One region of the Microbacterium sp. NPDC087868 genome, then DNA from elsewhere that is predicted to be linked to it. Evidence: riboswitches for the same ligand, from Rfam matches in the RefSeq annotation. Region 1 holds a riboswitch; the other holds the start of a gene.
What was found. Region 1 has a riboswitch for S-adenosylmethionine ahead of ACI2JZ_RS17570 (O-acetylhomoserine aminocarboxypropyltransferase/cysteine synthase family protein). Riboswitches for the same ligand answer to the same signal wherever they lie in the genome.
Positions count from the first base shown of each region.

Region 1 (3,397 bases):
GTCGCGCAGGATCTCCAGGCGCTGTGCGGCTCCAGGGCCTTCCCAAGCGGTATCAACGGCAGTCATTAGATTGCTCCCTTCGAAGCGGTTGGCAATGCGCAGGCGGAACCGTCATAGGCCGGAGCCTCGAACCCTGCGGCGGAAGCGGCAATCGCTTCCTGCGAAGCGGCCAGCGCCTGGTCCAGATCCCAGAGGATGTCCTCGACATCTTCCAGTCCTACCGACAGCCGGATCAGATCTTCTGGCACGCCAGCGGAGACCAGCTGCTCGGCGCTCAGCTGCTGGTGGGTGGTGGAGGCCGGGTGCAGCACCAGGGTGCGGGCATCGCCGATGTTGGCCAGGTGGCTGGCCAGCTGCAGGGCTTCGATGAACTTCGAGCCGGCTTCGCGCCCGCCCTTCACCCCGAAGCTGAAGACCGAGCCGACGCCCATGGGCAGCAGCTCCTTGGCCTGCGCGTGCTGCGGGTGGGATTCCAGGCCGGCATAGTTCACGTAGGTCACGCGCTCATCGGCCTGCAACCAGGCAGCGACCTGCTTCGCGTTGGACAGGTGGTTGTCCATGCGCTGCGGCAAGGTCTCCAGGCCCTGCAACAGCTGGAATGCGGACTGGGCCGGCAGAGCCGGTCCGAAGTCGCGCAGCTGTTCGCTGCGCAGCTTGGTCAGGAAGCCGTACTCGCCGAAGTTGTCCCACCAGGAGACGTTGCCGTAGCTGGCAACCGGTTCGGTCATGGTGGGGAACTTGCCATTGCCCCAGTTGAACTTGCCCGACTCGATGACCACGCCGCCCAGGGTGGTGCCGTGCCCGCCGATGAACTTGGTGGCCGAGTGGATCACGATGTCCGCGCCGTGCTCGATAGGGCGCAGGATGTACGGGGGAGTGAGCGTCGAATCGACTACCAGCGGGAGATTGTGGCGGTGCGCCACCTCGGCCAGGCCCTTCAGGTCAGCGATGTCGCCGGACGGGTTGGCCACCACCTCGGTGTAGACGGCCTTGGTGTTTTCCTGGATCGCCGCTTCGAAGTCGGCGGGATCATTGGAGTCGATGAAAGTGGTGTTGATGCCGAAGCGGCGCAGCGAGACATCGAGCTGGGTGATGGTGCCGCCATAGAGCTTCGATGAAGCCACAATGTGGTCGCCTGCCTGGGCCAAGGCCGCGAAGGTGACGAATTCCGCGGCCATGCCCGAGCCGGTGGCTACCGCTCCGATGCCGCCTTCCAGCGAAGCCATGCGCTCTTCGAAAGCCGCTACGGTCGGGTTGCCGATACGCGAGTAGATGTTGCCGTACTTCTGCAGGGCAAAGAGGTTGGCCGCATCGTCAGCGTCCTTGAAGACGAACGAAGTGGTCTGGTAGATCGGCACTGCGCGTGAGCCATGCTCGGCATCGGGGGTGCCTCCGGCATGCAATGCGCGGGTGCGGAATCCAAACTTGTGATCTGCCATGGTGGCTTACGACTCCTTGTCGATTGGGGTTTCGCGGGCACCGCAGGGCGGGCCGCGATCGAGGCAGGAATCCCGGAATCAATGTCGCTTCCTGCTGTGGTCCAACGGGTAGGCGGCTGCATCGTTTCTGGCGGTAGCACCGTAACCACCGGATGTGGCAGGTTGCTGCGGCGTCATCGAACCAGATCTCTCAGCCGCTCGGGATGGTGTAATAATCTTCGCAACATGACCGTTCGTGACCCAACTATGAGTCGTAACGTTGCGTATTGGAGCTGTTATCGGAGATTCTTCGATAACTATTACCCCGGTTAGGCTGGAGTCATGGATACTTCGCTGGCACTGGTGCGACATGGGCAGACCGATTGGAACCTTGCAGGGCGCCTGCAGGGGCGTACCGATATCCCGTTGAACGATACCGGGCGCGAACAAGCTCGCGAGGTCGGGCGCCAGCTGATCGGCCAGAACTGGTCGCTGGTACTTGCTTCGCCCTTGGAACGTGCCCGGGAAACTGCCTCGCTGATTGCCCAGCAGATCGGGGCCGAGACGGGGAACGCCGTTCCGGAACTCATTGAACGCGGCTTCGGCCCGCTGGAAGGCCGGATCATGGCCGAGGTCAGCGAAGCGGAATCGGCTGCTGCCAAGGACCTGCGTGAGCCGCGTGCCCAGATCTTGAGCCGTACGGTGCCAGCGCTGCTGGACTTGGCCAGCAGGCATGCCGGGCGCAAGGTCATGATTGTCAGCCATGGGGCCACCATGCGCACCATCCGCGACGCATTGGCCGGAACCACGGATCCCCAAGGCGTGGAAAATGGCGAAATGCTCCACCTGGAATTGATCCGCCTTGAGCAGATCGCCAGCGAATTGGATCTGGTGGCATTCTAGGAATCCATGGGTATCTGCGTGAAGGAATTTTTTTCGTTCACGCCTCACAAAATGGTCTCCTCGTACGTTTACATGGTGAGAAGCCATGAAGGCGCAAAATTCCAGGAGAGCCATGCAAGCACCGTTCGAGCGGATAGTCCAGGACTATGGACTGAACGTCCTGCGCGTTTGCCGTGCCCTGCTTGATGAGCATCGCGCGCAAGACGCCTGGTCCGAAACGTTCCTTGCCGCGCTCAAGGCGTACCCGCAACTGCCGGAGGACGCCAATGTCCTGGCATGGCTAGTGCGTATTGCCCGGAACAAAGCCATTGACGAGTTGCGCAGGAACAAGCCGGAAATCCTCATCGGCCAAGACGTGGACAGCCTGGCCCCATCGGCCCAACGGCCGGATCTGCAGTTGGAAAACCTGCAGCTGTGGCATGAGGTGAACCAGCTTCCTGGCAAGCAGCGGCAGGTGGTGGCCTACCGCTACCTGGGCGGAATGAGCTACGCGCAAATTGCCGGAATCCTTTCCGGCACCGAAGCTGCCGCCCGGCGTTCGGGCGCCGATGGGATCAAGAATCTGCGGGCCCGGATGGATGACCAAGAACTATGGCGGGAGCAGCCATGAACGGAAAAAATTATCGGCAGCAGGCTACGGCCGCTGAAGCGCAAGTCCTCGACTCGCTGCAGGACCGGCTCGTTGAACGGGCCCGTGCACGGGAACTTGTTGATGTTGCCTATCGCGTGGTCGATAGCCCCGTGGGGGCCTTGCTGCTGGCCAGTACCGATGCCGGGCTGGTCCGGGTCGCTTTTGAATCCGAAGGCCATGACCGGATTCTGGAGGTGCTCTCGGAAAGGCTCAGCCCGCGGATCCTGCGCGACAAGTCGAGCTTGGATGGTGCCGTCCGGCAACTGGATGAGTATTTCGCGGGCCAGCGGCATGGCTTCGATCTTCCGGTGGACTTGCAGCTCTCCACCGAGTTCCGCCGCCAGGTGCAGCTGGAGCTGGGTCATATCGATTACGGGCGTACCCTGAGCTACGCCCAGCTGGCGCAGCAGATCGGCAAGCCGAAAGCGGTGCGGGCCGTCGGTTC
Region 1 is NZ_JBJDNO010000007.1:48,340-51,736, forward strand. It holds gene ACI2JZ_RS17565 (CoA-binding protein) at 1-66, opposite strand, end outside; gene ACI2JZ_RS17570 (O-acetylhomoserine aminocarboxypropyltransferase/cysteine synthase family protein) at 66-1,439, opposite strand; SAM riboswitch class I at 1,555-1,649, opposite strand; gene ACI2JZ_RS17575 (histidine phosphatase family protein) at 1,761-2,321, shown strand; gene ACI2JZ_RS17580 (RNA polymerase sigma factor) at 2,434-2,931, shown strand; gene ACI2JZ_RS17585 (methylated-DNA--[protein]-cysteine S-methyltransferase) at 2,928-3,397, shown strand, end outside.

Region 2 (3,397 bases), on a different contig from region 1:
CAGGAATTTCTGGGCAGGATCCTCGACGCGCGCTTGTTCAAGGCAAGCCAGCAGCTGGACGGTCTTGCCCAGACCCATATCGTCGGCAAGGACGCCACCGAGATCATGGGTACGCAAGAAGTTGAGCCAGGATAGGCCGTGGCCCTGATACGGGCGCAGTTCAGCGTTGAACGTTTCCGCTAGTTGGACCGGCTGCATTTCTTCACCGCTTTGCAGCGCCTTCATGGTCTGCAGCCACTGGTTGTGCTGGGCTTCGATAATGCCCAGATCCACCAGTTCTTGCCACCAGTCGATGCTCAACTTATGGATGCGGATCGTATCGCCCTGCACCGTGCCCAGCTCCCCGGCCTCTGATATCAGCTGGCGCAGCTGCGTGAAATCTGCACCATCAATCGGGATCACCGTAAGGTCATCGAGGACGAGATACTCATCTTGCTTGGTCAAGGCCTCCAGCAGCAGTGGGAACGGGACCTTGGTCTCGTCCAGGAGCACTTCCACAGACAAGTCGAACCAGTCCCCCGTGCTTTCGCCGGCTTCGACACTGACAGCGGCCGGCGCGTGGCTGATCCGGTACTTCGGCAGCCTGTTCTGCTCTTCAACGACCACATCGGAATGCTCTGCCAATAGCGGCAATGCGTAGACCAAGAAATCGATGGATTCGGAGGTGCTGAAGTCCTTCGGCGGGAAGATTCCTGAAGAGGTCAGTTGCCCCAAGGAAGCCTGCGCGCCGAGCTTGTCCTGCACCGAAGCAGCAATTTCCTTTTCCACGGCATACTGGCGGGGGCCCGCGGAGGCGTACTCCCAGGAATAGCTCACGGTCAGCGGAGTTCGGATGCTCTCCAGGGACAGCTTGAGGCTGGGGCGTGCTGGAACAGGGATGCTGTAGCTGTCATCCTCGCTCTTCAACGGTGCCATCAGGCGCAATCGGTCCAGGTGCTGGCGCTCGAAAAGCTCAACGCCTTCCTGCGGGATGGATTGCGCACCGGATTCAATAAATGTGGCCAGTTCCTTCGTGACCGGTTCAGCGAACCGGGCCAAACCGATTTCCCTGGCCTTCGGCAAGGGGCTGGACGCGTAAGCCAACAAGGTCGGCGGCGTGCCTATGGGCAAGAGGTAGACGTGCTCTTCGCTCGGCCCGCGCAGCTTCCCTTCCATGCTCAGGCCATGTTCACCGCGACGCACATCCACGTGTGCCATGGCTGGTTGCTCGCTGAACTCCACCGGGGCCTTGGCCGTAGAACCACCGTTGACGATCTGCACTCCAGCTTCACGCAGGGCTTCGAACGCATCCAGCAGGTCCTGGCCTGGAAGATCCATCAAGGAGATCCACTCCTTGGGATCCCACGAATGGCGATAAGTATCTTGTTCAACGTGTTCACGCAACCGGTCCAGTTCAACGACCGCACGACGCTGCTTCTTGGAGAACCGCGCATCAAAAGCAACATTGCGCCAGCTGATCCCGGTTTGGATCCAGGGGCTCTTGGTTCCCTGGCGGGCCGGGCGTGCCTGCAAGGTCAGCGCGTCCTCGCCGCCATAACGCGGTTCGCTTACCACTTTCAGGATCAATCCCAGCGGTTCTTCGGCAACCAGCGGCTCATCGGAAATGACTGGAAGCAGACGGTCAAGGGTACGTTCCCACTGCGGCTTGCTATTGCGTTTCCAAGCGTGGGGATCCACCCCGGAGTCGGAGACGAAAAAGCCCTGGTCTTCTTCGGTGGTGACCTCAATGAGCAAGGCGGCGACATCTTCACAAGACTGAACCCCCGGATGCTTGCCGCAGAAGCTGGTGAAGCTGATATTGCCCTCGGTGATTTCCAATTGGGCCATCACCGATTCACGCAGCACCACACCGGAGATGCGGGTAGATCCCGGTTGCATTACCCGGTTGGCGATCTGCACTTTTCCGGAATCACACAGGAATTGGCCCAGGTTGTATTCGGATTCGGTCACCAAGGTCTGGGCCGCAGAAAGTGTCAGCTGGAATTCCATACTCGCCGTTCATTGTTCGTGCAGTGGGCGCCCGAGAGCTAGATTCCATCTTAGCGAGCCGGAAAGCAAGATGCCCGGTGACGAAAAGTTACTTCTGCCCTTTACCCGCGGGCCCTGAAACCGATAGAAATTAATCACTGAATCACGAGTTCCACTCTTTGAGCCCTGGCTGAGTGGACGGCAACCCTCCTGCGTCATTGTGCGGGGTGCCCCAGGTGAAGATTCGACGCATCTTGAACGCCAAGATGCGTAAGCGATGGCGCCCCTTGCGCCAGAAAGGGGATCAATTCCCCATGACTAATGCAGCATCTGCCCCGACCGTATCCGAAGACCGTGCACAGCGCCTGCAGGAAGCAGGCAAAGGCTGGGGCGAACGAATTTCGGCTGCGCCGCAAAGTGCCCAATTGACTTTCACCGTCGAGGGCGAAGGCTTCGATTCGGTAGCCAGCAACATTGTCTCCGGCAAGCACACCTTCCAGGTCGACGAGCCAGCTGCCCTGGGCGGCAGCGACCTGGCCGCAAGCCCCGTGGAATACGCGCTCGGAGCGCTCATCTCCTGCCAGGTTGTGGTCTACCGCTTGTACGCGCAGAACCTCGGCATCCAGGTGGACGACGTGAAGATCCAGGCCAATGGCCACCTCGATGTCCGCGGACTCTTCGGCATCGACCAGACCATCCGCCCCGGCTTCTCGTCGGTGGATCTGGACATCCGGATTGCCGGACCGGAATCAGCTGAACGCTATGAAGAACTGCGCCGCGCAGTGGATGCACACTGCCCGGTGCTGGACCTCTTCGCCAATCCGGTGCCCGTGACAACCGCGGTAAGCATCGCAGAGACCAACTAGAGTTCGCTGAACTAAAAAGCACCGCGGCGGCCCCCGACTTCAGGGGCCGCCGCGGTGCACTTCTAGCTGAAGCCAACTATTGCCCCAGGAAGTTCAGCAGGACTTTGCCGGAGCGAGCCGAATCCTTGGCCGTTTCGAAGGCTTCAAGCGCATCGGCGACCGGGAACTCGTGGGTTACCGCCTCGGAAACCTGCAGTGAACCGTCGGCCAGGGCAGCAAGCACATGGTCGATTTCGTCGTTGAAGCGGAAGGAACCAACCAGTTCCAGCTCGCGGGTAATAGCCAGCGAAATGAGTGCGGGTTGTTCTCCTGAGGGCAGCAACCCGACCATGACCACTCGACCGCCGCGCACGGCACCGCGCACGGCGGAGGCCAACCCGCGGAAGTTGCCGCTGGCCTCGATCACCACGTCCGCGCCCACCTGGGCAAGAGCTTCCTGGTCATCGGCGCGCAAAGTTGAAGTGGCACCGAGTTTCCCGGCGATTTCCAACGGCTTCTCGTGCATGTCCACTGCGATGATTTCTTTGGCTCCGGCACGCTTGAGCACTGCTACAGCGAGAGCT
Region 2 is NZ_JBJDNO010000005.1:94,007-97,403, reverse strand. It holds gene ACI2JZ_RS16975 (DEAD/DEAH box helicase) at 1-1,989, opposite strand, end outside; SAM riboswitch class IV at 2,130-2,251, shown strand; gene ACI2JZ_RS16970 (OsmC family protein) at 2,283-2,834, shown strand; gene ACI2JZ_RS16965 (L-idonate 5-dehydrogenase) at 2,911-3,397, opposite strand, start outside.
Region 2: it holds a riboswitch for S-adenosylmethionine, as region 1 does, so the genes downstream of both, ACI2JZ_RS16970 (OsmC family protein) here and ACI2JZ_RS17570 (O-acetylhomoserine aminocarboxypropyltransferase/cysteine synthase family protein) in region 1, are expected to answer to the same signal.